4 regions of the Streptomyces sp. NPDC101225 genome follow, and region 4 is predicted to be linked to each of the others. Evidence: riboswitches for the same ligand, from Rfam matches in the RefSeq annotation. Region 4 holds a riboswitch; each other region holds the start of a gene.
The links. Region 4 has a riboswitch for cyclic di-AMP ahead of ACIRPX_RS17240 (C40 family peptidase). Riboswitches for the same ligand answer to the same signal wherever they lie in the genome.

Region 1: another riboswitch for cyclic di-AMP. It lies ahead of ACIRPX_RS40165 (M23 family metallopeptidase); the one in region 4 lies ahead of ACIRPX_RS17240 (C40 family peptidase).
Region 2: another riboswitch for cyclic di-AMP. It lies ahead of ACIRPX_RS25010 (transglycosylase SLT domain-containing protein); the one in region 4 lies ahead of ACIRPX_RS17240 (C40 family peptidase).
Region 3: another riboswitch for cyclic di-AMP. It lies ahead of ACIRPX_RS23785 (M23 family metallopeptidase); the one in region 4 lies ahead of ACIRPX_RS17240 (C40 family peptidase).

Annotation. Positions count from the first base shown of each region.
Region 1 covers NZ_JBIWOE010000050.1:17,275-24,601, forward strand. Annotated here, with positions in the region: gene lhgO (L-2-hydroxyglutarate oxidase) at 1-856, shown strand, start outside; gene trmB (tRNA (guanosine(46)-N7)-methyltransferase TrmB) at 925-1,797, shown strand; gene ACIRPX_RS40155 (PrsW family intramembrane metalloprotease) at 1,868-3,238, shown strand; gene ACIRPX_RS40160 (aldo/keto reductase) at 3,279-4,229, opposite strand; gene ACIRPX_RS40165 (M23 family metallopeptidase) at 4,381-5,406, opposite strand; cyclic di-AMP (ydaO/yuaA leader) riboswitch at 5,418-5,575, opposite strand; tRNA gene ACIRPX_RS40170 (tRNA-Met) at 5,884-5,957, opposite strand; gene ACIRPX_RS40175 (dihydrofolate reductase family protein) at 6,007-7,140, opposite strand; gene ACIRPX_RS40180 (MarR family winged helix-turn-helix transcriptional regulator) at 7,204-7,327, shown strand, end outside.
Region 2 covers NZ_JBIWOE010000019.1:8,486-15,812, reverse strand. Annotated here, with positions in the region: gene ACIRPX_RS25020 (FAD-dependent oxidoreductase) at 1-619, shown strand, start outside; gene ACIRPX_RS25015 (HAD family hydrolase) at 722-1,561, shown strand; gene ACIRPX_RS25010 (transglycosylase SLT domain-containing protein) at 1,602-2,084, opposite strand; cyclic di-AMP (ydaO/yuaA leader) riboswitch at 2,089-2,294, opposite strand; gene ACIRPX_RS25005 (polyprenyl synthetase family protein) at 3,183-4,193, shown strand; gene ACIRPX_RS25000 (CHRD domain-containing protein) at 4,349-5,362, shown strand; gene ACIRPX_RS24995 (outer membrane lipoprotein carrier protein LolA) at 5,630-6,853, shown strand; gene ACIRPX_RS24990 (ABC transporter ATP-binding protein) at 6,900-7,327, shown strand, end outside.
Region 3 covers NZ_JBIWOE010000017.1:119,896-127,222, reverse strand. Annotated here, with positions in the region: gene ACIRPX_RS23800 (GNAT family N-acetyltransferase) at 1-2,698, opposite strand, end outside; gene ACIRPX_RS23795 (HPr family phosphocarrier protein) at 2,906-3,187, shown strand; gene ACIRPX_RS23790 (GntR family transcriptional regulator) at 3,350-4,045, opposite strand; gene ACIRPX_RS23785 (M23 family metallopeptidase) at 4,233-5,009, opposite strand; cyclic di-AMP (ydaO/yuaA leader) riboswitch at 5,022-5,217, opposite strand; gene ACIRPX_RS23780 (M16 family metallopeptidase) at 5,416-6,804, opposite strand; gene ACIRPX_RS23775 (M16 family metallopeptidase) at 6,801-7,327, opposite strand, start outside.
Region 4 covers NZ_JBIWOE010000010.1:137,189-144,515, reverse strand. Annotated here, with positions in the region: gene ACIRPX_RS17250 (ATP-dependent Clp protease proteolytic subunit) at 1-489, shown strand, start outside; gene ACIRPX_RS17245 (hypothetical protein) at 498-806, shown strand; cyclic di-AMP (ydaO/yuaA leader) riboswitch at 1,144-1,355, shown strand; gene ACIRPX_RS17240 (C40 family peptidase) at 1,359-1,832, shown strand; gene ACIRPX_RS17235 (ATP-binding protein) at 2,123-2,581, opposite strand; gene ACIRPX_RS17230 (helix-turn-helix domain-containing protein) at 2,795-3,655, shown strand; gene ACIRPX_RS17225 (DUF397 domain-containing protein) at 3,665-3,892, shown strand; gene ACIRPX_RS17220 (8-amino-7-oxononanoate synthase) at 3,934-5,061, opposite strand; gene bioB (biotin synthase BioB) at 5,209-6,405, shown strand; gene ACIRPX_RS17210 (adenosylmethionine--8-amino-7-oxononanoate transaminase) at 6,398-7,327, shown strand, end outside.

The DNA of each region.
Region 1 (7,327 bases), on a different contig from region 4:
CGGCATACCGGTGCGGGAGCTGGGCACGACCCAGATCGAGGAGTACGAGCCGGAGGTGCGGGGCCTGGCGGCGATCCACGTCGGGACGACGGGCGTGTGCGACTTCGTGGGCGTGGCCCGCCAGCTCGCCGAGGCGTCGGGGGCGGAGATCCGCTACGGCGCGCGGGTCGAGCGGATCGACCGGCGGCCGGAGCTCGGGGTCGCGGTCCGCACCCGGGCCGGCGACGTCGTGCGGGCGCGCGTGCTGGTCAACTGTGCCGGGCTGTACTGCGACGAGGTGGCGCGGCTGACCGGTGACGACCCGCAGATGCGGATCGTCCCCTTCCGCGGGGAGTACTACGAACTGGCCCGGCCCGGCCTGGTGCGGGGTCTGGTGTACCCGGTGCCGGACCCGGCGTTCCCGTTCCTCGGCGTGCATCTCACGCGCGGGATCGACGGCGGCGTGCACATCGGCCCCAACGCGGTGCCCGCGCTGGCGCGCGAGGGATACGGCTGGGGTGTCGTGCGGCCACGGGAGGTGGCCGGGACGCTGGCGTGGCCCGGGGCCTGGCGGATGGCCCGGCGGCACTGGCGTTACGGCGCGGGAGAGATGCGGCGGTCGGTGTCGAAGCGTGCGTTCACGACGGCGGTGCGGAGGCTGCTGCCGGCGGTGGGCGAAGACGATCTGGTGCCCACGCACGCGGGGGTGCGGGCGCAGGCCGTGCTGCGGGACGGCTCGCTGGTGGACGACTTCCTGATCAAGGAGGGCCCCCGGACGGTCCACGTGCTGAACGCCCCCTCGCCCGCGGCGACCGCTTCGCTGCCGATCGGGCGGGAGGTGGCGAGGAGGGCGCTGGTGAAGCTGGAGGCGGTGTGAGGCGTGCCCCGCGCCACAGCACCGTCGCCGCCGCCCACCCCCGCCACCCCCGTAAAATCGACCCCACTGTGTCTGACTCGCTCAATGCCTCCGACGTCCCCCGACCCGCCGACCCCGCCCACGGCGAGCCGGGCGAGTTCTCCGCCCACGCACCCGGTGTCTCCGTCAGGCACACCAGGGCCAAGGGAGAGCCGCGGTTTCCCGACGGGCCGAAGGCCGATCCCGCGGGGTCGCACTTCGAGCGGCGGATCCGGAGTTTCCAGCCGCGGCGCAGCCGGGTGACGGCCGGGCAGGCGGACGCGCTGCAGCGGCTGTGGGCCCGGTGGGGGCTGGACATCGACGGGCGGGAGACGATCGATCTCGCCGGGCTGTTCGGCAACACCGGCCGCGTCGTGCTGGAGATCGGTTTCGGGATGGGCGAGGCGACCGCGCGGATGGCCGCCGCGGACCCGGCCACGAACATCCTCGCCGTGGACGTGCACACTCCGGGCCAGGGCAATCTGCTCAACCTCGCCGAGCAGAAGGGACTGTCCAACATCCGGGTGGGCAACGGGGACGCCATCATCCTGCTGCGCGAGATGCTGCGCCCGGACTCGCTGGACGGGCTGCGCGTGTACTTCCCCGACCCCTGGCCCAAGAAGCGGCACCACAAGCGGCGGCTGATCCAGCCGGAATTCCTCGACCTCGTGGCGGCCCGCGTCAGACCCGGCGGCATCGTGCACTGCGCGACCGACTGGGAGCCGTACGCCGAAAAGATGCTCGAGGTGCTGGGCGCGCACCCGGCGTTCGAGAACACACAGGCGGACGGCGGTTTCGCGCCGCGTCCCGACTTCCGGCCGCTGACCCGTTTCGAGGGCCAGGGTCTGGAGAAGGGTCATGTCGTGAACGACCTGCTCTTCCGTCGCGTACAGCACCGCAACCAGCCCTCCACCGGCGCCTGAACCCCTTCGGCCGCGCGGGCCATCCGACGTACCGTCGCGGGCGGCGCCCTGCCTCGTTAGGGTCAATGCCGTGGCCAGCAGTCCCCCGTACCCGACGCATCCGCCGCAGCCCGGCGGCCCGGCCGGCGCCTCGGCCGGTGGTGCGCTCAAGCATGTGCCCTGGTGGCGGCGGTGGGGGTCCCCCCGGGGCCGAGCGCAGTCGAGGGCTTGGGGGAGGGTGCGGTACGGCGCACTCAGTGCTCTTCTCGCACTCTCCGGGCTCGTCATCCTGGCCCTGGTGCGCAAGCAGACCGGCACCGAAGGGTTCCTGGTGGGGCTGGGACTGGCCGTGCTGCCCGTGCCCCTGCTCGTGGCCGCCTTCCGCTGGCTCGACCGCGTCGCCCCCGGCCCCTGGCGCAACCTGGTGTTCGCCTTCGCCTGGGGGGCCTGCGCGGCGGCGCTGATAGCCATCGTCGCCAACAGCTTCGCCACGAAGTGGATAGCGACGGCGACGGCCGATCCGTCCAGCGCCGACACCCTCGGCGCGACCGTGATAGCGCCCATCGTCGAGGAGTCGGCGAAGGCGGCGGCCGTCCTGCTGGTCTTCCTGTTCCGCAGACGGGACTTCACCGGGGTCGTGGACGGCGTCGTCATAGCCGGTGTCACCGCCACCGGCTTCGCGTTCACCGAGAACATCCTCTATCTGGGCACCGCCTTCGGCACCGACCAGCTCACCGGCGAGCGCGGCATCGCCTCCGTCACAGCCGCGACCTTCTTCGTGCGCATCATCATGTCGCCGTTCGCGCACCCCCTCTTCACCGTGCTGACCGGCATCGGCTTCGGCCTCGCCGCGGTCTCCCCGGAGCACCGGCAGCTGCGGCGGATCCTCGTCCCGCTCTCCGGCCTGCTGCTCGCGATGGGCATGCACGCGATCTGGAACGGCTCGTCGGCCTTCGGCGAGTACGGGTTCTTCGCCGTCTACGCCGCCTTCATGGTCCCGGCGTTCGGCCTGCTGACCTGGCTGGTGATCTGGACACGCCAGCGCGAACTGCGCACCGTGCGCGAGGAACTGCCCGCCTACGCCGTCGCCGGCTGGCTCTCCCCCGCCGAGCCCTACGCGCTCGGCTCGATGCGGGCCCGCCGGCTGGCCCGCGACTACGCCGCCCACTACGGCGGCCGGCCGGCCGCGCAGCAGGTCACCCAGTACGAGGCGTACGCGACCTCCCTGGCCTTCCTGCGGCACCGGGGACGCCGCGGCCGTGCCGGCGCGGACTTCGTCGTCAGGGAGCGGGAGCTGCTGTACGAGCTGTGGCGCCGCCGCGAGGTGGCCCGCCCGGCGCTGGACCACGCGGCGCGCGCGACGGCACCCGTGGTGCCCGTGGTCGCGCCGCCCTGGCCGGTGTACGGGGTGTACGGGTATCCGGCGATCCCGAATCCCGCGTACAACCCGTACCAGTCCTAGTCTCCTGACTCAGGGGACCAGGGCATGCCCGGCCGTGTGATCAGGCCGACGCCTGTGTCAGCCGCGCGAGTTCGGCGTCCGTGAGGGTCAGCTCCCCCACCGCCAGCAGGGCCGGCAGCTGCTCCACCGTGCGGGCGGACGCGATCGGCGCGACGACCGTCGGCCGGGCGGCGAGCCAGGCCAGGGCGACCGTGGGCACCGCGGCGTCGTGGGCCTGGGCGATCTCGTCGAGCGCGGTCAGCACCCGCCGGCCCCGCTCGCCGTCCAGGTACTGCGCCACCCGGCCCGCCCGCGCGCTGTCGACGGTGCTGCCGGGCCGGTACTTGCCGGTGAGGAAGCCGGCCGCCAGGGCGTAGTACGGCACGGCCGCGAGGCCGTGGCGCGCGGCCACCTCCTGGAGTTCGCCCTCGTAGGTGTCGCGCGAGACGAGGTTGTAGTGGGGCTGCAGCGCCACGTACTTGGCCAGGCCCTCGCGGTCGGAGAAGTCGAGGGACGCGCGCAGCCGGCCGGGTGAGATGTTGGAGGCGGCGATGTGCCGCACCTTGCCGGCCCGCACCAGGTCGTCGAGGGCGCCGACGATCTCCTCGACCGGCACCTCGGGCTTGTCGAAGTGCGTGTAGTAGAGGTCGATGTGACCGGTGCCCAGGCGGCGCAGGGAGGCGTCCGCGGCGGCCTTGACGGTGGCGGCCGTCAGGCCCGGGAACTCGGGGTGCTGGCTGACCTTGGTCGCGATGACCATGTCGTCACGGTTGCCGCGCGCCCTGACCCACCTGCCGATGATCGTCTCGGACTCGCCGCCCCGGTTGCCGTCGGCCCACGCCGAATAGGAGTCGGCGGTGTCGAGGAAGTTGCCGCCCGCGGCCGCGTAGGCGTCGAGGACGGCGAAGGACTCGGCCTCGTCGGCGGTCCAGCCGAAGACGTTGCCGCCGAGGCAGAGCGGGAAGACGTCGAGGCCGGAGGAGCCGAGCCTGCGCGGAGAAGGGGAAGTCATGCTCCACGTCAACGACCGCGCCGGGGCAGCCCATTCCACCGGCGCCGCAAAGATCACGTAAACCGGCGGCGGGGGCACGGCGGACGCGCGCACCCGCGCCGTGGTCCTGGCGTCGGGGGAGACGCCGGGACCACCGGGGTCCCGGCCTGGATCAGGGGGTGAGGCCCTTGCCGCGCAGCCACGTCATCGGGTCGATGGCCTCGGCCTGGCCGTTCGGGTGGACCTCGAGGTGCAGGTGCGGCCCGGTCACGTTGCCGGTGGCGCCGACGCGGCCGATGACCTCGCCGGTGCTGACCTTCTGGCCCACGCTCACACTGATCGACGACTGGTGGCAGAACCACAGCTCCGTGCCGTCGTCCAGGGTCACGATCGTGCGGTAGCCGTAGGACCCGGCCCAGCCGGCCTCGGTGACGGTGCCGCTGTGGACGGCCTTGATGGGCGTGCCCGTGGGGGCGGCGAAGTCCAGGCCCGTGTGGTAGCCGGAGGACCACATGGAGCCGGCCTGCCCGAAGGTGCCGGTGATCGTGTAGGACACGACCGGGAGCGTGTACTGCTTGGCCAGTTCGGCCAGGCGCGCGGCCTCGGCCGCCTTCTTGGCCTCCGCCTCGGCCTTCTCCTTGGCGGCGGCGGCCTTGGCGGCCGCCTCCTTCTCCGCCTTCGCGGCGGCGTCGTCGACCTGCTTGGCGAGGGCCGCCTCGGTGACGGACTGGGCCTTGCTCTCGACCTGGACCTGCTGGCTCTCGGCCTGCGCCATGATGCGGTCGCGCAGTGCCTGACCGGCGTCCTGGGCGCCCTGCTCGGTGTCCTCGGTGCTGACTCCGACGGTGCTGAGCGCGGTGGCCGAGCCCTTGGGCGTCTCGGCCGAGCCACCGAACATGTGGCCCACGGAGCCCAGATCGGGCATGGAGATGGACACCGGGGGCTTGCCGGTGTTGGCGCTGGCCATGCCGCCCGCGCCGACGGCGGCTATGACGCCGACGCCGAGGACCGTGGAGCTGCGGGCGAGTCCGCCGCCGCGCTGCTTGGCGACGCGGTGCCGGCCGCGGACCGGGCGGAGGGACTCCTCGGTGGGGTTCCACTCCTCCCACGGACCCTCGTCGGAACGGGGACCGGGGAAGCCGAAGGGCTCGGTGCTCGGCACGAACGGTGCTGCCGGGGCAGGCGGGTTGGACGCCACGTGGGCGCGCTCCTTTCCTTCCTTCTCGCCTACCGGGTTAGCTGACGGGTTCGGAGCAGGAAGGTCTCCTACGCGCGTATACCAGTCGTGGCTCCACGACGGTGTCCACGCGATTCACCCCTGGGTGGTGGTTCCCCGGTTCCCTTGCGGGATTCGGCACGTGCGCACGGAGCCGCCTCTTGTGACGGCTGGGACGACCGCGCTGCGTTATCGAACGTTAATAGACCCGGGGTGCCGATTCCAAGCTGTTCTGCTTGATCATTAATGCTTCTTGGCCTGGACGTAGGGGCCAAGAGAGGCGAAAAACGGGCGAGTTGACCGCGCCCCGGAAACCCCACCCGTTCTGACGGTGTGTCAGTCGTGATGCGGAAAGCGGTCGCCCGGTCACCGCGGGTGACAACAGCCGGTGACGGGCCTTCCGGGCGGAAAACACCCAGGGCCGGAATCCGTTTCCGGATTCCGGCCCTGGGCCTTGAGTAGCGGGGACAGGATTTGAACCTGCGACCTCTGGGTTATGAGCCCAGCGAGCTACCGAGCTGCTCCACCCCGCGTCGGTGTGTGACCAGCATACGCCATCCGCGGGACTGCCGGCGCCACGGCTCAGAAGCCCGGCAGATGACGGTTGGGCGCCTTGGCCTGCTCCTCGTGTTCCTCCAGTACGACCACCTCGACGCCCTGGGCCGCCAGCAGGCCGCTGCCGTCCGCGCCGGCGACGAAGGTGTCGGGCTCGCGCCAGGCCGTGACCACCCGCCGTACACCCGCGTCGAGGATCAGCCGGGCGCACGGCCTCGGCCGGGAGGCGCGGCGGGTGCAGGGCTCCAGGCTGCTGTAGACCGTGGCCGACGCCAGCCTCGGATCGGCCGGGCCGAGCTTGGCCAGGGCCGCCTCCTCGGCGTGCGCGACGGGGTCGCCGCCCTCGCGCGAGTGGCCGCGGGCGAGCTCGGTGCCGTCGGCGGCGACGATCACCGCCCCCACGCTGAAGGCCGTGCGGGAGGGCGGGCACAGGGCCGCCAGCTCACAGGCGAGGGCCAGCCAGCGGTGGTCGGCGGCGGTGGGCAGCGGGCCGGCCCCGGGGGCGGTGGGCTCGTAGCGCATGAGCACGACGTCCTCGATCCGCCGGGTCTCCGTCAGGCGCAGGCGGCCGCCCTGGTAGGCGCCGGGGCCGAAGAGGCGGGGCGCGTGCGGGTCGCCCACGAGGAGCGGGGCGAGGACGAGCTGGAGTTCGTCGGCGAGACCCTGCTGGAGCAGCTGGGTGTGGACCGTGCCGCCGCCCTCCACCATCAGGCGGCGCACGCCGCGCTCGTCGTGCAGATGCGCGAGGAGCGTGCGCCAGTCGAGGTCGGGGCCGAGCGAGACGACGTCGGCGGCGAGGCCGAGCGCGCGGGCCCGCTCGGCGCCCTTGTCGGTCGTGTACAGGAGCCTGTCGCCGCCGGTGTGCCAGAACCTCGCGTCCGGGTCCAGTTCGCCGGAGCCGCTGACGGTGACCTTGAGGGGATACTCCGGCCGCCCCGCCGCGACCCGCGCGGCCCGCCGCCGCGGCGCGTTGACCAGCAGCCGGGGGTTGTCGGCGCGGAGGGTGCCGGCGCCGACGAGGATCGCGTCGGCCGAGGCCCGCACCTCGTCCACGCGGTCGAAGTCGGCGGGGCTGGAGAGCAGCAGGCGTTCGGGGCCGGTGTCGTCGAGGTAGCCGTCGAGCGAGACGGCGGCGGACAGCAGGACGTGGGGGTACGGCATCGGACGCGCTCACTCTCGGACGGACCGCTTGGTTCAAGTTTGAAACAAACCTACACTGGGGCCATGACGACTCGCTGGCTCACCTCCAAGGAGCAGCGCGCCTGGCGCGCGTACATCGCCGCGACGCACCTCCTGGAGGACGCGATCGACCGGCAGCTCCAGCAGGACGCCGGCATGCCGCACCTGT
Region 2 (7,327 bases), on a different contig from region 4:
GGTCCGGGTGGTCTCCCGCGGCCGCGGCAAGGTCGCCTTCGGGGCGCCGCCGTGGAAGCAGCCGAGGCTGCGCCCCGAGTCGCCCTTCGGCCGCGCCTGGTCCCTGTGGGCGCTCAGCTCCTACCCGCACCCCTACCGCCATCTCCCGGCCGCGGCCCGCCACTACCTGGTGCGCCGGGTGCTCGGCCCGCTCGGCGCATGGTGGCTGCGGGACCGTTTCCAGGGGAAGGTGCAGGTCAGCGAGGTCGACCGGATCGTGCGCGCGGACGCGTCCGAGGGCAGTCCGAGGCTGACGGTCCGCACGCTCGCGGGCCGCCCCGAGGACCTGTCCGCGGACCATGTGATCGCGGCCACCGGCTACCGGGTCGACATCGCAGCGATGGACTTCCTCGGGCACGGACTGCGCACGCGTCTGGCGGTGAGCCGGGGCACGCCCAGGCTGGGCGCGGGCTATGTCTCCTCGGTCCCGGGGCTGTACTTCACGGGCCTGCCGGCGGCGGCGTCGTACGGCCCGGTGATGCGCTTCGTGTGCGGCACGGAGTTCGCCTCGCCGAGGCTGGCCGCACACCTGGCGGCCTCCCATGGGCAGACCGGTGCCCCGGGCACCGGGCGGGGTTGAAGACCTGTCGGGGGCACGGGAGTTGAGCGGGGAGCGCGGTGGGCACCGTGGTCGTCCGGTTCGCGATGAGTCGGTGGCGCGTCCGGTCCGTATTCTCTGATCATGGCCGCACCCACCGCATATGCACTCATCGCCACCGACCTGGACGGCACGCTGCTCAGAGGCGACGACACGCTGTCCGACCGGTCCCTCGCCGCGCTCGCGCGGGTGGCCGAGACCGGCGCCCGGCACCTGGTCGTGACGGGCCGCCCGGCCCCCAGAGTGCGGCCGCTGCTCGACATCCTCGGCAGCACGGGGCTCGCGGTGTGCGGACAGGGCGCGCAGGTGTACGACGCCGGCGCGGACCGTCTGCTGTGGTCCGTCACCCTGGACCGGGAGCTGGCCGAGACCGCCCTCGGCAAGATCGAGGCCGAGGTGGGCCAGGTCTCCGCGGCCGTCGACCAGGACGGCGTGGACGGACTCACCCTCATCGAGCCCGGCTACCTGATGCCGCACCCCACGCTGCCGGCCGTACAGGTCGACCGGCGCGACGACCTGTGGTGCGCGCCCATCAGCAAGGTGCTGCTGCGCCATCCCGAGCTGTCCGACGACGAGTTGGCGGCGACGGCCCGCTCGGTGGTCGGTTCGCTGGCCACCGTCACCATGTCGGGACCAGGAACCGTCGAACTCCAGCCATGCGGCATCACCAAGGCGACGGGTCTGGCCCTGGCGGCCGCGCACCTGGGGCTCGGGCCGGGGGAGACCATCGCCTTCGGCGACATGCCCAACGACATCCCCATGTTCGACTGGGCGGCGCACGGCGTCGCCATGGCCAACGCCCATCCCGAACTCAAGGCCGTGGCCGACGAGATCACCCTGTCGAACGAGGACGACGGCATCGCCGTCGTCCTCGAGCGGCTGTTCTTCAGGCTGGAGGAGCTCAGTGGGAGCGGTGAGTTCTGAGGCCTCTCCGCCAGGTCCCGCAGGCCCCTCCCGGCCGGCTCTAGTAGGCGCCGTAGACGTTGTCGATCGACCCGTAGCGCGCGGCCGCGTACTTGCAGGCGGCGGTGATGTTGGCGACCGGGTCGTAGGGGTTCATCAGCGTGCCGGGCACGTGGTAGGCGAGGAAGGTCGGGTCGATGACCTGGAGCAGACCCTTGGAGGGGGTGCCGGCGAGCGCGTTCGAGTCCCAGTTGTTGATGGCGGCGGGGTTGCCCGAGGACTCGCGCATGACGTTGCGGTAGATGCCGTCGTACGAACCGGGGATGCCCTGCTGCGCCATGACCTGCAGGGAGGCCCGGATCCAGCCGTCGAGGTTGTCGGCGTAGCCCATGGAGGTCGCGGTGAGCGTCGTCGGCGTGGCCGCCGAGGCACTGGTCGCGCCGATGACCGGGAGGGCCAGAACGGCGGCACCGGTGCCGAGGACGGCGAGCTTGCGGGCGAGGCGGGAGTTCCTGGGACGACGATGCTGAGCGGCAGCAGACATGGGGGATTCCTCTCCGGCGCCTGCGAGGTGAGCTGTCGGGTTCGGGCGGGAGCTGCCCGGCCGCGCGGCCTTGCGGCGGCGCGGCTTCACCCCGAGCCGGTCCGGGGCGGTGCCCGGTCCGGCGACTTACCTGGGTCCCCCGCTCCTGCCGTGCGAGTGAGTTCGTCGATGGGTCGGCCGGGCTGCGGCAGGATTCGGCGTCTGCCCGACTGGCCGGGAACGTATGCGAGAGCACATGTCCGGAACAAGTGCCGGATTCACAGACCATGCCTATTGACCTTGGTCTGAGGCTTATGGGGCGCTTGATCCTTTGCTGCCGCCAATCCTCAACTGGCTTGCGGACGGCGGAAGAACGGAAGTGGCTGATGGACCGTCGGATCGCGGGGTGACGTGACCCAACTCACTGGCATCCGCAAGAGTGGCAAATCGGGCAATGAGCCCAACTCATGTTCAACCAGCCGTCCATGGGATCCGCCGCCCCCAAGTCCGGTGACGGGCCGCCGTTTCGGCCTCGGTGCAGATCGCCTTATTGAAGGTGAAAACGGACGAACCAGGGTCATCCGTTCCGGACCGCCCGGCCGTGCGTCCGCCGGTACGTCCGCTGCTGTGCCCGCCTCCGTGCCCTCGCCCGTGTCCGCTTCCGTGTCCTCGTCCGTGCTCGCCTCCGTGTCGCCTCTGTGTCCTCGCCCGTGCTCGCCTCTGCGTCCTCCGCCGTGGCCGCCTCCGTGCGTCGCGCCGCATCCGCCGCCGTGTCCGTGCATGCGTTCGCCCGGATGTCCGCCGGGGCGGAACCTCTCATGTGGTGCAGATCGTTCTCATGGCGGTCGTCCTCTGGAGGGGTGAAGTCACGAGAGTCTTCGGGACACGGGCCGCCACCTCCCGCCGGGGCGGCCGACGCGCCGATAGACAAGTCGGCAGATATCCGCTCATATGAGGCGATCAAAAACATAGCGGTCGTGATCCGATACCGCCCGTGGTGGACGGGTGGGCGGCATGGGTGATCGAAAGGTGACCGGATACGCTGACTTGAGTGATGGCAACGACCTATCGACAAACCGCGTGAACCGCAGGTAGACACCAGCAGACAGGAGACCCCTCGTGACCGTCGTCGGGCCGTTCGGGCTGAGCGTGCGGGACCAGGCTCTGGAAGCCGATGTCCAGGCCGGATTGGCGGCTGTCGAGGAGGGTTTGCTCGAAGCCACCAAGAGTGAGGTCCCCTTCATCACGGAGGCCGCCCAGCACCTGGTGCGGGCCGGCGGCAAGCGGTTCCGCCCCTTGCTGGTGATGCTCGCCGCGCAGTTCGGCGACCCGTACGCGCCGGGTGTCGTCCCCTCGGCCGTGGTGGTGGAGCTGACCCACCTGGCGACGCTGTACCACGACGACGTGATGGACGAGGCGGCCGTGCGGCGCGGCGTGGACAGCGCCAACGCCCGCTGGGGCAACTCGGTCGCGGTCCTCACCGGCGACTTCCTCTTCGCGCGCGCCTCGCACATCCTGGCCGACCTCGGGCCCGAGGCGGTCCGGGTGCAGGCCGAGGCGTTCGAGCGCCTGGTCACCGGCCAGATCCTGGAGACGGCGGGGCCGCAGGACGGGCGGGACCCGGTCGACCACTACCTGGACGTGCTGGGAGGCAAGACCGGCTCGCTGGTGGCCGTCTCGTGCCGCTTCGGGGCGATGATGTCGGGCGCCGACGAGACGGTCGTGGACGTGCTGACGCAGTACGGCGAGCGGCTGGGCGTCGCCTTCCAGCTGGCGGACGACGTGCTGGACATCGCGTCCGAATCGCGCGAGTCGGGCAAGACGCCGGGGACCGACCTCCGCGAGGGCATCCCCACCCTGCCGGTGCTGCGGCTGCGGGAGCGGGCGGAGCGGCTGGGTCTGGCCGAGGACATCGCCCTGTGCGAGCTGCTGGACTCCGACCTCAGCGGTGACGCACGGCTCGAGGAGGCGCTGGCCGGGCTGCGGGCGCACCCCGCGCTGGAGCAGGCCCGCCGCGACACCGTGCGCTATGCCGAGGACGCGCGGGCGGCGCTGGCCCCGCTGGTGGAGTGCGACGCGAAGCTGGCGCTGATGGAGATGTGCGACGCGGTGGTGCACCGGGCCGGCTGAGCCGGTCCTGGCCGTGCGGGGGTGAGGCCCGCCCGTACGGTGATACAGGTCACAACTCTGGACTGAGTCTAATCTGAGATCTCTTCCGTAGTCATCCACAGAAGGCCGACGCAGGGGGTGTCGGCCGCTCTACGGGGAGAAAAATCATCATGGGCATGAATGCGACGTTCTCGAAGCGCCGTAGGAGCCTGATCGTCACCGCTGTCGCGGTGGCCGCCGCCGGCGGTGTCGCCGCCGCGGTGATTCCCGCCTTCGCCGCCTCGGGCACCCGCGCCGACCACGCGGGGCACGCCGGCGGCAGGGGCGGGCGGAGCATCGTGAGCCAGAGCGGGACCGTGTCCGGCGGCACCGGGGGATCCGTCCTCGTCGCCGGCCTCCGGGGAGCCGACGAGGTTCCCGTGGCGGGCGGGCCGGCCGTCGGGGACCAGGACGGCGCCGCGCTGGAGTTCATCGAGGTGAAGGGGGACAAGGTGTCCGTGGCCGTGACCTGGCGCGGCACCGGCAGGCCGACGATGCTCCACATCCACCAGGGCGCCAAGGGCACCAACGGCGGCGTCAAGGTCGACCTCACCGGCCTGCTGAAGCACAGCGGGCGGCACAGCGTCGTGGGGACCGTGAAGGTCGGCGACCCCGGCCTGCTCGCGGCCCTCACGTCCGACCCCGGTTCCTTCTACGCCAACCTGCACACCGCCGAGTTCCCCGGCGGAGCCGTCCGCGGCCAGCTCCACAAGGTCACGGTCGCCGGCTTCGACTTCCGTAGCGCCCTGCACAACGTCGAGGCGTCGGTGGTCAAGGGCAGGCAGATCTACGCGTGCGAGCCGGCCGACGGCGGCGGCCACGCCTTCGCCCAGCGGGACGTGCGCGCCCTGCTCGGCGGCGGCATCCGGCACAGCTTCGTCGCACCCAACTCCGGTACGCCGCAGTGGGTCGCGCCGGACGGCAGCGCGGTGACCGGGGCCGTCCTGTCCAGGACGCCGAACGGCGACGGCAACATCCCCGAGCTCGACCTCAAGGCCACGCGCTCGGGCAGGCACCACGGCCTGCTGGCGGACACCGCCGAGATCCTGCGGCTCAACACCGTCGGCGGAGCCGCCCCGGCCGGCTCCTGCACGCCCGGCACCGTCACCGGCGTCCCCTACAAGGCGGACTACGTCTTCCTGCGGAGCTGACGCGGGCCGCTGACGGAGACTCATCCCGGGCGGCGCCGCCCCCGTACGACCCCTACGGGTCGGGGGAGGCGCCGCCCTCCGGCGTCATACCCCAGGCGTACACGGAGTTGAACCCCCGGTCTGACGCTTCCTCCCGGCGGATTTGGTGAGATGGAAACCACGGAAATCACCACTCCTCACCGATTCGGGTGAGAATGGCGGCACGGGGTGGACAACAGGAGCACGCGAGTTGGACTGGCCGCCGCCGACGACGGAGGTAGCGCACACATGGCACCGTACGAATCCGACGAGAGCACGACCGCCGAGGAGGCCGACGACCTCCGCGCGGGCCGGCGCAAGGCCGCTCGGTACGTGGTCCCGGTCGCGGTGGTGGGGGTGGCCGCGGCGACCATCGGGCTCGTCCCGGCTCTCGCCGACTCGGGCGACCCCGACCTGCCGAAGATCAGCGCGCAGCAACTCATCGACAAGATCGCCAAGTCGGACGTGCAGCAGATGTCCGGCACGGTGAAGGTCAGCACGGACCTGGGCCTGCCGAACCTCGGCGGTCTCGAGAACAGCCTGGCGTCCGGCGCCACCAGGTCGGGCGACGGCTCGTCCGCCGACCCGAGCACCAAGCTCACCGAACTCGCCACCGGCACGCACACCCTGCGCGTCGCGTCCGACGGCCCGGACCGGCAGAAGGTCTCGCTGCTGGAGAACGCGGCGGAGTACAGCCTCATCCACAACGGCAAGGACGTCTGGGGCTACGACAGCGGGTCGAACGAGGTCTACCACTCCACCGACGCGGGCCACGCGCAGGGCCGGCCGCCGAAGGACGTCCCGGCCACGCCCAAGGACTTCACCCAGGAGGCCCTGAAGTCGGTCGACGCCACCACGTCCGTGACCGTCCAGGGCACCGCCCGGGTCGCGGGCCGGGACGCCTACCGGCTGGTCGTGAAGCCGAAGCAGTCCGGGTCGACCGTCGGTCAGATCACGGTCGCGGTGGACGCCCGCACGGGCATGCCGCTGAAGTTCACGCTGACGCCGTCCAGCGGCGGCTCCGCGGTGATCGACGCCGGCTTCACCCAGGTCAGCTTCGCCCGGCCGAGCGCCTCGACCTTCGACTTCACCCCGCCCAAGGGCGCGAAGGTCACCGAGGACACCAAGGCCGGGCACGGCAGGGCCGGACACGACCTCAAGGGCACCGGCAAGGTTCCCGGGTCCGGCAAGGGCCTCGCCGAGGGGACCGGCGGGACGAAGATCCTCGGCAAGGGCTGGAACTCCATCGCCACCTTCGACACCGGCGGCAAGGGCGTGCCCTCCGGCTCCGCGGCCGGCGGCCGGTTCGGAGGCTTCCTGGACTCGCTCGGCGACAAGGTCTCCGGCACGTTCGGCTCGGGCACGGTCTTCAAGACCCGCCTGATCAACGCCCTGATCACCGACGACGGCAAGGTCTACGTCGGCGCGGTGGACAAGGCCGCGCTGGTGAAGGCCGCCGACGCGGCACAGTAGACCGCGCGGGCAACCGCCGTACACGCACGACGAATCGAGGGAGCCCATGGGCGATGCGTCCGCCACGGAGCCGGAGAAGGGGGAGCCGGGTGCCGGTGTCATCGCCACCCACGGGCTCACCAAGCGCTACCGCGGCGGGCAGCTCGCCGTCGACGGCCTGGATCTGACCGTCCCGGCGGGCAGCGTCTTCGGCTTCCTCGGTCCGAACGGCTCGGGCAAGACCACCACCATCCGCATGCTGATGGGGCTCATCGAGCCCACCTCGGGCACGGCGCGCGTCCTCGGGCGGCCCATGCCGCGCGCCGCGCGCGCCGTGCTCCCGCACGTCGGCGCCCTGATCGAGGGCCCCGCCCTCTACGGCTTCCTCTCCGGCCGCGACAACCTCCTGCGCTACGACGCCGCCGACCCGACCGCCGATCCGCGCACCCGGCGCACCCGGGTGGCGGCGGCGCTGGAGCGGGTGGGTCTGACGGC
Region 3 (7,327 bases), on a different contig from region 4:
CCGGGTGATCGTCGACCAGGCGGGACACCCGCAGCAGCAGCTCCTCCAGCGCAGGCGTGTCGACCGGTGTCGAGCCGCGCCAGCCGAACAGCAGCGGCGCCGTCCGGATCGAGCGGATCAGCGAGGTCGCCTCCCGGTCGGTGACCGGGACCAGCCGGTGCGCCATGTCGCCGAGCAGCTGGGAGGCGGCTCCGGCCAGCCCGAAGGACAGGACGGCCCCGGCCGCGGGGTCGATGACGGCCCGCACGACGGTGTCCACGCCGCGTGGTGCCATCTGCTGCACCACGGGCCGAAGCTCCTCCGGCTTGCCGAACAGCTCGGTCAATTCGGCGTACGCCCGCCGCAGTTGCTCTTCGTCGGCGAGGTCCAGCCGTACGCCGCCCAGGTCGGCGCGGTGGCGCAGGTGCGGGGCGGTGGCCTTGAGGGCGACGGGGTAACCGAGGTCCGCGGCGGCGCGGGCGGCGTCGTCCGGGGTGAAGGCGGGGACGGCCTTGCGCACGGCGATGCCGTACCGGCCGAGCAGCTCGTGGGTCTCCTCGGTGCCGAGCGTGAGCCCCTGGCCGCGCGCGAGCATCCCGTCGACGAGCCGGGCCGCTCCCTTCTCGTCGATGTCCTCGTACTCGGGCACCTTGCCGGGCTCGGCCGCCTCGCGCCGCCACTGGGCGTAGTGCACGGCCTCGGCCAGGGCGCGGACCGCGCGCTCGGCCGCGGGGTAGGCGGGGATGAGCCGGGGGCCGGTGTCGGGCGCGGCGGGTTCCTGGGGGCGCACCGGTGGCGGCAGCTGCTGCGAGGGGCGGAGCCGGCGGGCTCCGGAGGCTTTGGCGTGCGGCTCGGGCGCGGTGCTCGTCGCGGCCGACAGTGCCTCGGCGAGGCCGCCGAGTTCCACGTGCACCACGAGCACCGGCTTGCCCGGGACCTGTTCGGCCGCCGAGCGCAGCGCCTCCGCGAGCTCGGCGTCCCCCGGCGAGCCCTCACCGATCGCCGGGATCGCGGTCACCACCACGGCGTCGCACGTGTCGTCCGCCAGGGCGCGCGCGAGCGCCGCGTGGAAGTCGCCCGCCGACGCCTGCGTGGTCAGGTCGAGCGGCCGCAGGGGCCGCAGCCCTTCGGACAGGCAGGCGTCGTAGGTGAGCAGGCCCAGTGATTCGGAGTTGCCGAGGATCGCCACGCGCGGTCCCGCCGGCAGCGGCTGGCGTGCGAGCAGCAGGCCCGCGTCGACCAGCTCGGTGATGGTGTCCACCCGGATGACCCCGGCCTGTCTGAGCAGTGCGGAGACCGTCGCGTGCGGCAGCTGCGTGGCCCGGACGGCGTGCCCCTGGGGTGCGGAGCCGGCACCCTGGACCACGACCAGCGGCTTGGCGGCCGCGGTCCGCCGGGCGAGGCGGGTGAACTTGCGCGGGTTGCCGATGGACTCCAGGTACATGAGGACGACGTCGGTGTCCGGGTCGTCGTACCAGAACTGGAGCACGTCGTTGCCGGACACGTCGGCGCGGTTGCCGGACGACACGAAGGTCGAGACGCCCGTGACCCCGGTGACTCCGCCGCCGCGGCGCTGCAGCCGGGACAGCAGCGCGATGCCGATGGCCCCGGACTGGGCGAACAGCCCGATCCGGCCGGGTCGGGGCATGTCGGGGGCGAGGGAGGCGTTCAGCCGCGTCCCGGGCGACGTGTTGATGATGCCGAAGGCGTTCGGGCCGACGATCCGCATGCCGTACGTACGCGCGTGCCGTACGAGTTCGCGCTGGCGCTCGCGCCCCTCGGGCCCGCTCTCGGCGTATCCGGCGGAGACGACGACCAGCCCCTGCACGCCGTGTTCGCCGCACTCGGTGACGACCTCCGGCACGTGGTCGGCGGGGACGGCGACCACCGCGAGGTCGACGGGCCCCCCGATGTCCCGCACCGAGCGGTGGGCGGGCACCCCGTCGAGCTCCTTGAGCTCTTCGGGCAGCGCCTTGTTCACGGCGTACAGCGCCCCGGTGAAGCCGGCGTCCCGGATGTTGTCGAGGATGCTGCGGCCCACGCCTCCGGGCGTGCGGCCGGCGCCGACGACGGCGACGGAGCCGGGCAGGAGCAGCCGCCGTACGGACCGGCCCTCGGCGCGCTGCTCCCGCGCGCGCTGCACGGCGAGCGACCGGTCGGTGGGCTCGATGCCGAACTCCAGGTGGACGACGCCGTCCTCGAAGCTGCGCTTCTGGGTGTAGCCGGCGTCGGTGAAGACCTTGATCATCTTGACGTTGGCCGGGAGCACCTCGGCGGTGAAGCGGCGGATGCCCCGCTCACGGGCGACCGCGGCGACGTGTTCGAGGAGCGCGGAGGCGACGCCGCGCCCCTGGTGGGCGTCCTGGACGAGGAAGGCCACCTCGGCCTCGTCGGCCGGTGCCGACGCGGGCATTCCGTCGGCGCCGATGCGGTCGTAGCGTACGGTGGCGATGAACTCGCCGCCGACCGTGGCCGCGAGTCCCACCCGGTCCACAAAGTCGTGGTGCGTGAAGCGGTGGACGTCCTTGGCGGACAGACGAGGGTACGGCGCGAAGAAGCGGTAGTACTTCGACTCGTCCGAGACCTGCTCGTAGAAGCTGACCAGGCGCTCGGCGTCATCAACGGTGATGGGGCGGACGCGCGCGGTGCCGCCGTCGCGCAGCACCACGTCGGCTTCCCAGTGGGCGGGGTACTCATGCCGGTCCGACGAGGTCTGCATGGGGCCCAGAGTACGGCTCGCGTCCGACAACGGCGCGAGGCAGTCTGTGGGAAGGACGGCAGTCGCCGAGAACAGAACAAGGACGCACGTCGGGCCGAGGCCGCGGTCCGACGGCCCACCCCCGGCGGAGCGGAGGACCGCTCCGCACATGCTTCACGTTGTGGGAAACTGGTCTAGACAACCCTGAACACCGAAGGGCAGCATCACATGGCTGAGCGCCGCGTCAACGTCGGCTGGGCCGAGGGCCTCCACGCCCGCCCCGCTTCCATCTTCGTCCGGGCCGCCACGGCCGCAGGTATCCCGGTGACGATCGCCAAGGCCGACGGCAACCCCGTCAACGCGGCCTCCATGCTGGCCGTCCTGGGCCTCGGCGCCCAGGGGGGCGAGGAGATCGTCCTCGCCTCCGACGCCGAGGGTGCCGACGCGGCGCTCGACCGGCTGGCGAAGCTGGTCTCCGAGGGGCTCGAGGAACTCCCCGAGACCGTCTGATCCCGGCACCGCGGAAGGGCTCGTCCGAATTATCGGACGAGCCCTTCACATTTCCCCCCGGCGGCCCGACAGAAATTCCGATCAACGCCGGTGGAATTCTCAGCCAGGGCAGCAGAAATAACCCCCCGGCCAATTCCACCCCCTTTGTATACGGCGCGCATGTTAATGGCGCGGGCCCGTCACGTTTACGGCATGTTGCGAGGTCCTCACAGGGTCGGCGCGATCGCCGCCGGGAGCGAACCGCAGCCGGTGCGCCGCACTGGAGCGCTCGGTGTGCAGGGTCGTGATCGCCCGCGCGCGCTCGCCGTCGCCGCGGGCCACGGCGTCGACGATCGCGCCGTGCTCCGCCCAGGACTCCACGGGGCTGGCGGGCGCCTCCTCGGTGTACATCCAGGCGATCTTGTGCCGCAGCTGGGTCAGCATCGAGGTCAGGGCCGGACTGCCGGACGCCTGGGCGAGAGTCTCGTGGAACCAGCCCTCCAGGGAGCGCAGATCCTCACTGGTGCCCCGCCTGGCCCGCTCCTGCCCCAGCCGGACCAGGCCGCGCAGGACCTTGAGGTGGGCCTCGGTGCGCCGCTGGGCGGCCCGGGAGGCGGCGAGCGGCTCCAGGAGCACACGCATCTCCAGCAGGTCGGCGGCCTCCTGCTCGTTCGGTTCCGCCACGCAGGCGCCCGCGTGCCGCCGGGTCACCACGAAGCCCTCCGCCTCCAGGGTGCGCAGCGCCTCGCGCACGGGGACGCGCGAGACACCGTAGCGGCGGGCGAGGAGTTCCTCGGTGAGCCGGCTGCCGCGCTCGTAGACACCCGCGACGATGTCGTCCCGGATCGCTGTGCACACCGAGTGCGCCGGAATACGCATGACCGACCTCCGACTTAATCCCCGTGAAACGCCAATGATTGACGTGTGTTCCGGTGACTCTATTGCACGGGGCCGGAATTTCCGACGGCGGGCCGGAATCCATGGATATTTTTTGGACACCGGGGCCGGCGAAACCGAAAGGCCCCGGCCGGGAGGCCGGGGCCGGGGGAGGTCGCGCGGAGGTTCGTCAGACGCCGACGCCGTGCGAGCGCAGGTAGGCGACGGGGTCGATGTCCGAGCCGTACTCGGGCGTCGTGCGGGCCTCGAAGTGCAGGTGCGGCCCGGTGGTGTTGCCGGTCGAGCCGGACAGGCCTATGTGCTGCCCCGGGGTGACCGTCTGGCCGGCCGAGACACCGATGGACGACAGGTGGCCGTACTGGGTGTACGTGCCGTCGTGCATCCTGATGACGATCTCGTTGCCGTAGGCGCCGCCCCAGCCGGTCCGGACGACGGTGCCGGCGCCGACGGCGTGCACGACCGTGCCGCTCGCCGCGTGGAAGTCGATGCCCGTGTGGCTGCCGGAGGACCACAGGGAGCCACCGGTCTTGTAGCCCGTCGACACGTACGAGTGCGACACCGGGGCGACGAAGCGGTTCAGGCGCCTGCGCTCGGCCGCACGGGCCGCGCGTTCCTCGGCCGCACGCTCCGCCTTGGCCTTCGCGGCGGCCTTCAGGCGCGCGGCCTCCTCGGCGGCCTTCTTGCGGGCGGCCTCCTCGGCGGCGTGCTTCTGGGCCTCGGCCTGGGCGTCGATCTGGTCGGCGATCGCGTTGCCGATGGTGATGACGGGGTTGAGCCCGGTCTGCTCGAAGGAGTGGTCGACGGAGTTCCCGGCGGCGAACGAGGGGGCGGCGAGAGTGCCGACGACGCCGGTCGTGGCGAGGGCCGCGACCCCGGCGGCCCTGACGGTGCCGCGCTTGATCATGCTGGGACGACGGTGCTTCCCGGTGGCGCAGTTGAACGCCATGAACTGGCTGGTCCTTTCCTTCCCTCTCGCCTACCGGGTTAGCTGACGGGTTCGGAGCAGGAAGGTCTCCTACGGACCCCCTCGCCGGTGCGCGGGCGTCCGATTCACCCCAAGGACTCGGATCCCGCCGGCCGCGACGGCGGCGACGGAAGGGTGGGTCCCCGGCTCCCCTGGCTCGCGCCGTACGGGGACTCGGCGATGGCTGTCCGGTGCCGCGGGCGCGGCGCACTGCCTGACGAACAGCCCGGAAGACGCTAGGCAGAGCCGTCTTCAATCCCCAAACGGATCCCGGCTTTTGTAGCGCATCCCACAGGGCAGACGGGCAACTCTCCCCCAATTCGGACATACGAGGGCCCTGGTGACACATCCGTCACCAGGGCCCTCACGCGTGCGTGCCCCGTACTCGCTACTCGGCGGACACCACGGTGACTTCGCCGATGCCCAGAGCCGCGACCGGCTCCTTGATCTGGCTCGCGTCACCGACGAGGACCGTGACCAGGCGGTCCACCGGGAAGGCGCTCACGGCGGCCGCGGTGGCCTCCACGGTGCCGGTGGCGGCGAGCTGCTGATAGAGCGTCGCCTGGTAGTCGTCGGGCAGGTGCTGCTCGACCTGGTCGGCCAGCGTGCTCGCCACGGCCGCCGCGGTCTCGTACTTCAGCGGCGCCACCCCGACGAGGTTCTGCACGGCGACGTCGCGCTCGGCGTCCGTCAGGCCGCCCTCGGCCAGCGTGCGCAGCACCGTCCACAGATCCTGCAGTGCCGGGCCGGTGTTGGGCGTGTCGACGGAGCCGCTGATGGCGAGCATCGCCGCACCCGTGCCGTCCGGGGCGGACCTGAGGACCTGGCCGAAGGCGCGCACACCGTAGGTGTAGCCCTTCTCCTCGCGCAGGACGCGGTCCAGACGGGAGGTGAGGGTGCCGCCCAGGCAGTACGTGCCGAGCACCTGCGCGGGCCAGACGCGGTCGTGCCGGTCGGCGCCGACGCGGCCGATGAGCAGCTGCGTCTGGACGGCGCCGGGGCGGTCCACGATGACCACGCGCCCGGTGTCGTCGGCGGTCACCGGCGGCACCGGGCGCGGCTCGGCCGAGGAGCCCGTCCAGGCGCCCAGGGTGTCGCCGAGCAGCGCGTCCAGGTCGATGCCGGTGAGGTCGCCGACGACCACCGCGGTGGCGGTGGCGGGCCGGACGTGACGGTCGTAGAAGGCGCGTACGGCCGCGGCGTCGATCTTCTCGACCGTCTCCTCGGTGCCCTGGCGCGGGCGCGACATGCGCGAGGCCGCCGGGAACAGCTGCTTGGAGAGCTCCTTGGCCGCCCGGCGGGAGGGGTTGGCCAGCTCGTGCGGGATCTCGTCCAGGCGGTTGCGGACCAGCCGCTCCACCTCGCTGTCGGCGAACGCGGGCGCCCTGAGGGCGTCGGACATCAGGCCGAGCGCCTTGGCCAGACGGGAGGCCGGGACCTCCAGGCTCAGGCGCACGCCCGGGTGGTCGGCGTGCGCGTCGAGGGTGGCGCCGCAGCGCTCCAGCTCGGCGGCGAACTCCTCGGCGGAGTGCTTGTCGGTGCCCTCCGAGAAGGCCCGCGCCATGATCGTGGCGACGCCCTCGACGGCGGCCGGCTCGGCCTCCAGGGGCGCGTCCAGGGAGACCTCCACGGCGACGACCTGCTGGCCGGGGCGGTGGCAGCGCAGGACGGTCATGCCGTTGCCGAGCGCGCCGCGCTCCGGTGCCGGGAACGCCCAGGGCCTGGCCTCGCCCGCCTGGGGCTGCGGGTGGAAATCCATCGTGGCGAGCTCGGTCACTTGGCCGCCTCCTCGTTGTCGTCGCCGGCTTCGACCGTGGCCTCGGCCTCAGGGTCTTCCGGGGGATTCGCGTCCTCGGCGGCCTCCGCCGAGACGGGCTCGTAGACGAGCACCGCGCGGTTGTCGGGGCGCAGGCGGGCCTTGGCGACCTCCTGGACCTCCTCGGCCGTCACCTCCAGGACGCGCCGCACGGCGGTGAGCGCGAGCTGCGGGTCGCCGAACAGGACGGCGTACCGGCACAGTTCGTCCGCGCGGCCCGCGACCGTGCCGAGCCGGTCCAGCCACTCGCGCTCCAGCTGCGCCTGGGCGCGCTCCATCTCCTCGGCCGTCGGGCCCTCCTCGGCGAACCGGGCGAGCTCCTCGTCGATGGCGGTCTCGATGACCGGCACCTCGACGTCACCGGAGGTCTTCACGTCCAGCCAGCCCAGTGAGGGGGCTCCCGCGAGGCGCAGCAGGCCGAAGCCGGCCGCGACGGCCGTACGGTCGCGCCGTACCAGCCGGTTGTAGAGACGGGAGGACTCGC
Region 4 (7,327 bases):
GTGCTGGCGCAGTTCATGCATCTCGAGCACCAGGACCCGGACCGGGACATCTCGCTGTACATCAACTCCCCCGGCGGCTCCTACACGGCCATGTCGGCGATCTACGACACCATGTGCTTCGTCGGTTGCGACGTGGAGACGATCTGCATGGGACAGGCGGGCTCGTCGGCGGCGGTGCTGCTCGCGGCCGGCACGCCCGGCAAGCGGCTGGCGCTGCCGGGCGCACGGGTGGTGATCCACCAGCCGGCGCTGTACGAACCGGTCCAGGGCCAGGCCAGCGATCTCGCCATCCAGGCCGACGAGCTGACGCGGACGCGGGAGCGCCTCGAGGAGATGCTGGTCCGGCACACCGGGCGCAGCCACGAGCAGGTGAGCGCCGACATCGAGCGCGACCACATCCTCGACGCCCAAGGGGCGCTGGAGTACGGGCTGGTGGACCGCATCGTCACCAGCCGCACGGCCACCCTGGCCCCGCCCACCGGGCGGTGAGCGGCCCGATGCTCCCACCCGAACTGCCTCCGCTGCCCGCCCTCACCCGCGCCGAGGGCGAGTTGATCGACCGTTACCTCGACGTCGTCGACCTGCTCGGACGCATCAATCCGGCACACCACGGAGACACCTACGGCGGACTGCGGGCCGCGCAGGCGCTGGTGAGCAAGGCGGCAGAGCTGCGCGACGCGCTGGCGCTGATGCACCAGCGCGGCGAGACGGAGGTGCACGCGCCGACGCTGATCCGCGCGCTGCGGGTCCTGGACGGCGAGCGGCGCACCGCACGGGTCACGGTGCCCTCGCTCCCCGACAGTTGACGCGTGCTCGGACGGTCCGGACATCGCGTTTCGACGGCGGGACGTCCGGACCAGCCTCTAAACGGACCAAATGGTGTACCGCCTTTCGGAGTAGACACAGGTCCAATTTTTCGACGGTCCGAGTTGCGCAACACGTCGGCCCCAGGGCGGAACAGAGCGTTCCGCCGCTGGTCCGAGGCTCGTCCGGGCCCTCAACACCGGTTCGAACACAGGGGTGTCCACCCGAACGGGCGAGTGGTGAGTAACAACACAAACCCCCGGTTCCATTGGGATTTTCGGACATCGGTAGGCGAAGATCCCTGTCTGACGACAAGCCCCCGCTGCAGCGGCGGGGCGATCCGGGCGGACGCCGAGTCCTGCCGCCGCCCGGATGACTGGTCGACAGGAGTGGATCGGCAGGAGTGGAGGACCCAAGCACGACGGGTCGCCGGAACGGTCACGCCATGGCCGGGTCGAGCAGCCCTTGGGGTGAAGCCGCGTCAGCGGCCGGGCAACTTCGCCAGCCCGAATCCGACAGGTCATCCTTCACAGGCGGCTGACGAAGGGTTGCGCATGACTGCGCTCAATCGTGTCCCGTCGCTCATGGTCCGGGCCGGTACGGCCTCGGCTCTCACCCTCGCCGCGGTGGGCGGCTCGGTCGTGGTGCCGGGTGTCGCCTCCGAGGCCGCGGCCGCCACGTCGGCGACGAAGGCACTTCACATCGCGGCCGCCAAAAAGGGTTCTCCCTACAAGTGGGGAGCCGCGGGACCGCACAGGTTCGACTGCTCCGGGCTCACGCTGTACTCGTTCAAGAAGGCGGGCAAGAAACTGCCCCGCACGGCGGCCCAGCAGTACAACCGGACCCACCACGTCTCCGCGAAACACCGTAAGGCCGGAGACCTCGTGTTCTTCCACTCCGGCCACAGCGTCTACCACGTGGGCATCTACGCCGGGAAGGGGAAGATCTGGCACGCCCCGAAGACGGGCGACGTCGTGAAGCTGCAGAAGATCTGGACGAAGAGCGTCTGGTACGGCCGGGTCAGCTGACTCTCCCGCGGGGGCGGGGGCGACCTGACACGCCGTCGCCCCCGCGGGGCCTGACCCGGGCTCGACGGGTTACCCGCGGGGCATGGCCGAGCACCGTCCCCGCACCGCGCGCACCGAGACGCCGCTCGGGCGCGCCGACCACGGCGTCGCCGGACCGGCGCGCCCGCCGCCGTGTGCGCCACGGCCGAGCAGGGGCGTGCTGACGTCCACCACCACCGGGTCGTGCTGCCGGTGGTCGAGGTGACGACGCGCAGCCGCGCCGCCGCGTCCGGCTGAGGCCCGCCGCTCCGCTACGGCTCCTGCTGCCCCGCCGCCGTCACGGGCTGCGCGGGGGCGGTCCAGGGAAGTTCGATGGAGACCGTCTTGCCGCCCTCCCTGGTGGGCCGCACCCGCAGTCTTCCGCCGCACTCGGCGGCCAGCCAGCGGATGATCACCATGCCCCGGCCGTTGTCCTGCTGGACGGCGGCGGGCAGTCGCTTCGGGAAGCGGGGGTGGGAGTCCGTGACGCCGATGCGCAGTTCCTCGTCACGGTGGAGTTGGATGTCCACGGTGAAGGTGGGTGACTGCCCGAAGGTGTGCTGTACGGCGTTGGTGGCCAGTTCGGAGACGATGAGCCGGACGGTCTCGGCCGTGTCGCTGCTCGCTGGAAGGCCCCACTCCGCGAGCGTGTCGACCACGTAGCCACGGGCCGCGGAGACCGAGGCCGGCTCGCTCGGCAGAGTGACGGATGCTTCCAGATGGTCTGCCATGGCGCGGTCGTCCCTTTCCCACGGGGCCGGAGTCCGACACGGAGCGGATGGTTCGAGTACGGTCCCGGACTGGTGCTTCGTCGCCAGACTGCCATTACTGCGCCTGTCACGGGTGGCGATCCACCAAGATATGCATATATCTGTCGCTCGATGCGGTGAACTCTGCGACGGGAGACCGTATTTGGGTGGCCCGTAAGGAGTAAGGAGTAGCGCATGCAGCACGGTCCCGCGGTGCGCCGCCGGAAGCTGGGCGCCGAACTGCGTGAGTTGCGCGCGAGTGCGGGGCTCACGAGCGGTGAGGCGGCCCGGCTCGCGGGCTGGCACCAGTCGAAGGTGAGCCGCATCGAAACCGGCGCCAGCGGGGTGAAACCGGCCGATGTGCGGTTACTTCTCGACGTCTACGCCGTGTCGGACGCCCAACTGCGGGAGTTGCTCCTGGTGTTGGCGGGTTCCGACGAGAGCGGCGGCCGGCACCACTGGTGGCACGCCTATCGCGGGGTGCTGCCGCCCACCTACCGGGACTTCATCAGCCTGGAGTCCCAGGCGAGTGCGATGAGCACGCTGGAGACGTCCGTCGTGCCCGGCCTGCTCCAGACGCCCGAGTACGCACGCGCGGTGACCAGGGCGGCGGTCGGCGGACCGGACGACGACCGGCTCGACGCCCTGGTCGAGGTCCGGCTGGCCAGGCAGGACGTGCTGCGCTCGGACCGGCCGCTGAGCCTGAGCGCGGTGCTCGACGAGGCGGTGCTGCGCCGGGAGGTCGGCGGCCCCGACGTCATGGCGCTTCAGCTGCGGCGGCTGCTGGACACGGCGCAGCTGCCTCAAGTGCGGCTGCAGGTACTGCCGTTCGCCGCCGGTGCGCATGTCGGCGTCACCGGCCCTTTCGTAATCTTCTCATTTTCGAGCACTTCTGATCTGGACGTGGTTGTTCTCGACCACTTGACGAGTAGCCTCTACCTGGAACGGAAAGAAGACCTCCGGGCTTACAGCGAGGCCTTCAAGGACCTCCAGTCCCACGCCCTTTCGCCCGAGGACTCGTTGGATTACATCGCCGCGATAGGTGACGGCGCGTAAGGAGGCACCATGTCCGCACTGCCTCGGAACGTACCTTCCAGCAACGATCTGCACGACGTGCGGTGGCTGCGCAGCAGCTACAGCACCGGAGCCAACAACTGCGTCGAAACGGCGCGCCCGCGCTCCGGGCCCCTGGCCGGGCTGCTCGCCGTGCGCGACTCCAAGGACCCGAGCGGTCCCGCCCTGCTCTTCTCCCCCGGGAGCTGGACGGACTTCACCGCCGCAGTCGTGTCCTGATCAGTCCTGCGTCGTGCGGCACACGGCCGTGTCACGCCGACTCATGGTCGCGTCTCGCCGATCACCAGGACAGCGCGTTCGATCTCTGCCCCGGTCAGGTCCGCACGGGCGGTCAGCCTCAGCCGTGAGATGCCGTCGGGCACCGAAGGAGGACGGAAGCACCCCACGGCGAGGCCGGCCGTACGGCAGTCGGCCGCCCACCGCACGGCCTGTTCCGGGGAGGGCGCGCGCACCGAGACCACCGCGGCGTCCGGGCGTACCGCCTCATGCCCCGCGGCGGTCAGCCGTGCGTGCAGTTCTGCGGCCACCGAGCGCGCCCGTGCCGCCCGCTGCGGCTCGCGGCGCAGCAGCCGGAGGGCCGCGAGGGCCGCGCCCGCCGCGGCGGGCGCGAGTCCCGTGTCGAAGATGAACGTCCGGGCCGCGTTGACCAGATGGTCGACGACCCGGGCGGGACCGAGGACGGCTCCGCCCTGGCTGCCGAGCGACTTCGACAGCGTGACCGTGACGACGAGGTCGTCCGCGCCCGCCAGCCCTGCGGCCTGTGCGGCACCGCGGCCGCCCTCGCCCAGGACGCCCAGGCCGTGGGCGTCGTCGACGAGCAGTCCCGCGCCGCGCTCACGGCAGGCCGCGGCCAGTTCGGCCAGCGGGGCCGCGTCGCCGTCGACGGAGAAGACGGTGTCCGACACCACGACGGCCGGACCCTCGTGCGTCCGCAGCGCCTTGCGCACGGCCTCCGGGTCGGCGTGCCCGACCACCTGCCGGGTGCCCCGGGCCAGCCGGCAGCCGTCGATCAGGGAGGCGTGGTTGCCCGCGTCGGAGACGATCAGCGAACCGTGCGGGGCCAGCGTGGCGACCGCGGCGAGGTTGGCCGCGTAGCCGGAGGAGAAGACCAGGGCCGCCTCGAAGCCGCAGAAGTCCGCGAGCTCCCGCTCCAGCTCGGTGTGGAGCTCGGTGGTGCCGGTGACGAGCCGGGAGCCCGTCGCGCCGCCGCCCCAGGTCCGCGCCGCACCGGCCGCGCCCTCGGCGACCTCCGGGTGACGGGCGAGACCCAGGTAGTCGTTGCTCGCGAGATCGAGGAGCGCGGAGTCCGCGGGGCGCGGCCGCAGGGTCCGTACGAGTCCGGCGCGACGGCGCTGCCGCGCCTGTTCGTCGATCCAGCCGAACGCCATGACTCCTCCGGGGCTTTTGTAGGCAGTGAACAGACACTAGCCGGACGCGCGCCACCCCATGATGTGGCAATACACACACGACGAAGTGACTCTCTTGTTCCATCTCTCCTTGGCCCCGAGCGGGTCGGTAGGACAGGATCGGCTCTCATGGACCTGCTGAACACGCTGGTGGACAAGGGGCTTCGGCGCGAGCTGCCGACCCGCGAGGAAGCTCTGGCCGTTCTCGCCACGTCGGACGACGACGTGCTCGACGTGGTGGCCGCGGCCGGGAAGGTGCGCCGGCAGTGGTTCGGCCGACGGGTGAAACTCAACTATCTCGTCAACCTCAAGTCGGGCCTGTGTCCCGAGGACTGCTCGTACTGCTCCCAGCGGCTGGGCTCGAAGGCCGACATCCTCAAGTACACCTGGCTCAAGCCCGAACAGGCCTCGCAGGCCGCCGCCGCGGGACTGGCCGGCGGCGCCAAGCGGGTGTGCCTGGTGGCCTCCGGGCGCGGCCCGACCGACCGGGACATCGACCGGGTCGCGGGCACCATCAAGGCGATCAAGGGCGAGAACGAGAACGTCGAGGTGTGCGCCTGCCTGGGCCTGCTCTCCGACGGCCAGGCCGAGCGGCTGCGTGAGGCCGGCGCGGACGCCTACAACCACAACCTCAACACGTCCGAGGCGACGTACGGGGACATCACGACCACCCACACGTACGCCGACCGGGTGGACACGGTGTCCAAGGCGCACGCGGCCGGGCTGTCCGCCTGCTCGGGCCTGATCGCCGGCATGGGCGAGAGCGACGAGGACCTGGTGGACGTCGTCTTCTCGCTGCGCGAGCTGGACCCGGACTCGGTGCCGGTGAACTTCCTGATCCCGATGGAGGGCACCCCGCTGGCCACGGAGTGGCACCTCACCCCCCAGCGCTGCCTGCGCATCCTGGCGATGGTGCGGTTCGTGTGCCCGGACGTCGAGGTGCGCATCGCGGGCGGCCGCGAGGTGCATCTGCGCACGATGCAGCCGCTCGCGCTGCACCTCGCCAACTCGATCTTCCTCGGCGACTACCTCACCAGTGAGGGCCAGGCGGGCCGGACCGACCTGGAGATGATCGCGGACGCCGGGTTCGAGGTGGAGGGCGCCGGCGAGGTGACGCTGCCGGAGCACCGGGCGACGGCGGGCGGCGGGTGCGGTACGCACGCCGGTGCCGGCTGCGGGTCCCACGAGGACGCCGGCTGCGGGGCGCACGAGGGCGGCGACGTGCGCGGTACGGCCGCGGCCGTGCCCGCGGCGGGCGAGCTGCGTTCCGACCTGGTCGCCGTCCGCCGCCGCGGTGCCGGAACGGACCTCGCGCCCAATGCCTGACCTGCCCGTCCCCGACCTGCTGGAGCTGGACCGGCGACATGTGTGGCATCCGTACGGCCCCATGCCCGGCCGGGCCGAACCGCTCGTCGTGGAGTCGGCGAGCGGGGTGCGGCTGCGCATGGCGGACGGCTCGGGCGAGCTGGTCGACGGGATGTCCTCCTGGTGGTCGGCGATCCACGGCTACAACCACCCGGTGCTCAACGAGGCCGCGCGCGAGCAGCTGGGCCGGATGAGCCATGTGATGTTCGGCGGGCTCACGCACGAGCCCGCCGTCCGGCTCGCGAAGCTCCTTGTCGACATGTCGCCCGACGGTCTGGAGCATGTCTTCCTCGCCGACTCCGGCTCGGTGTCGGTCGAGGTCGCGGTCAAGATGTGCCTGCAGTACTGGCGCTCGCTGGGCCGCCCCGCCAAACGGCGGCTGCTGACCTGGCGCGGCGGCTACCACGGCGACACCTGGCAGCCGATGTCGGTGTGCGACCCCGAGGGCGGGATGCACGAGCTGTGGACCGGGGTGCTGCCCCGGCAGGTGTTCGTGGACGCGCCTCCGGCCGAGTACGACGACTCGTACGCGCAGCGGCTGCGCGCGGCGATCGAGCGGCACGCCGACGAACTGGCCGCCGTGATCGTGGAACCGGTGGTGCAGGGCGCCGGCGGGATGCGCTTCCACTCCCCCGCGTATCTGCGGGTGCTGCGCGAGGCGTGCGACGCGCACGGCGTCCTGCTGGTGTTCGACGAGATCGCGACCGGGTTCGGCCGTACGGGCTCGCTGTTCGCGGCCGGGCACGCGGCCGTGACGCCGGACGTGATGTGCGTCGGCAAGGCGCTCACCGGCGGCTACCTGACCATGGCGGCCACCCTGTGCACGCCGAAGGTGGCCGAGGGCATCTCGCGGGGCGAGGTGCCGGTCCTGGCCCACGGCCCG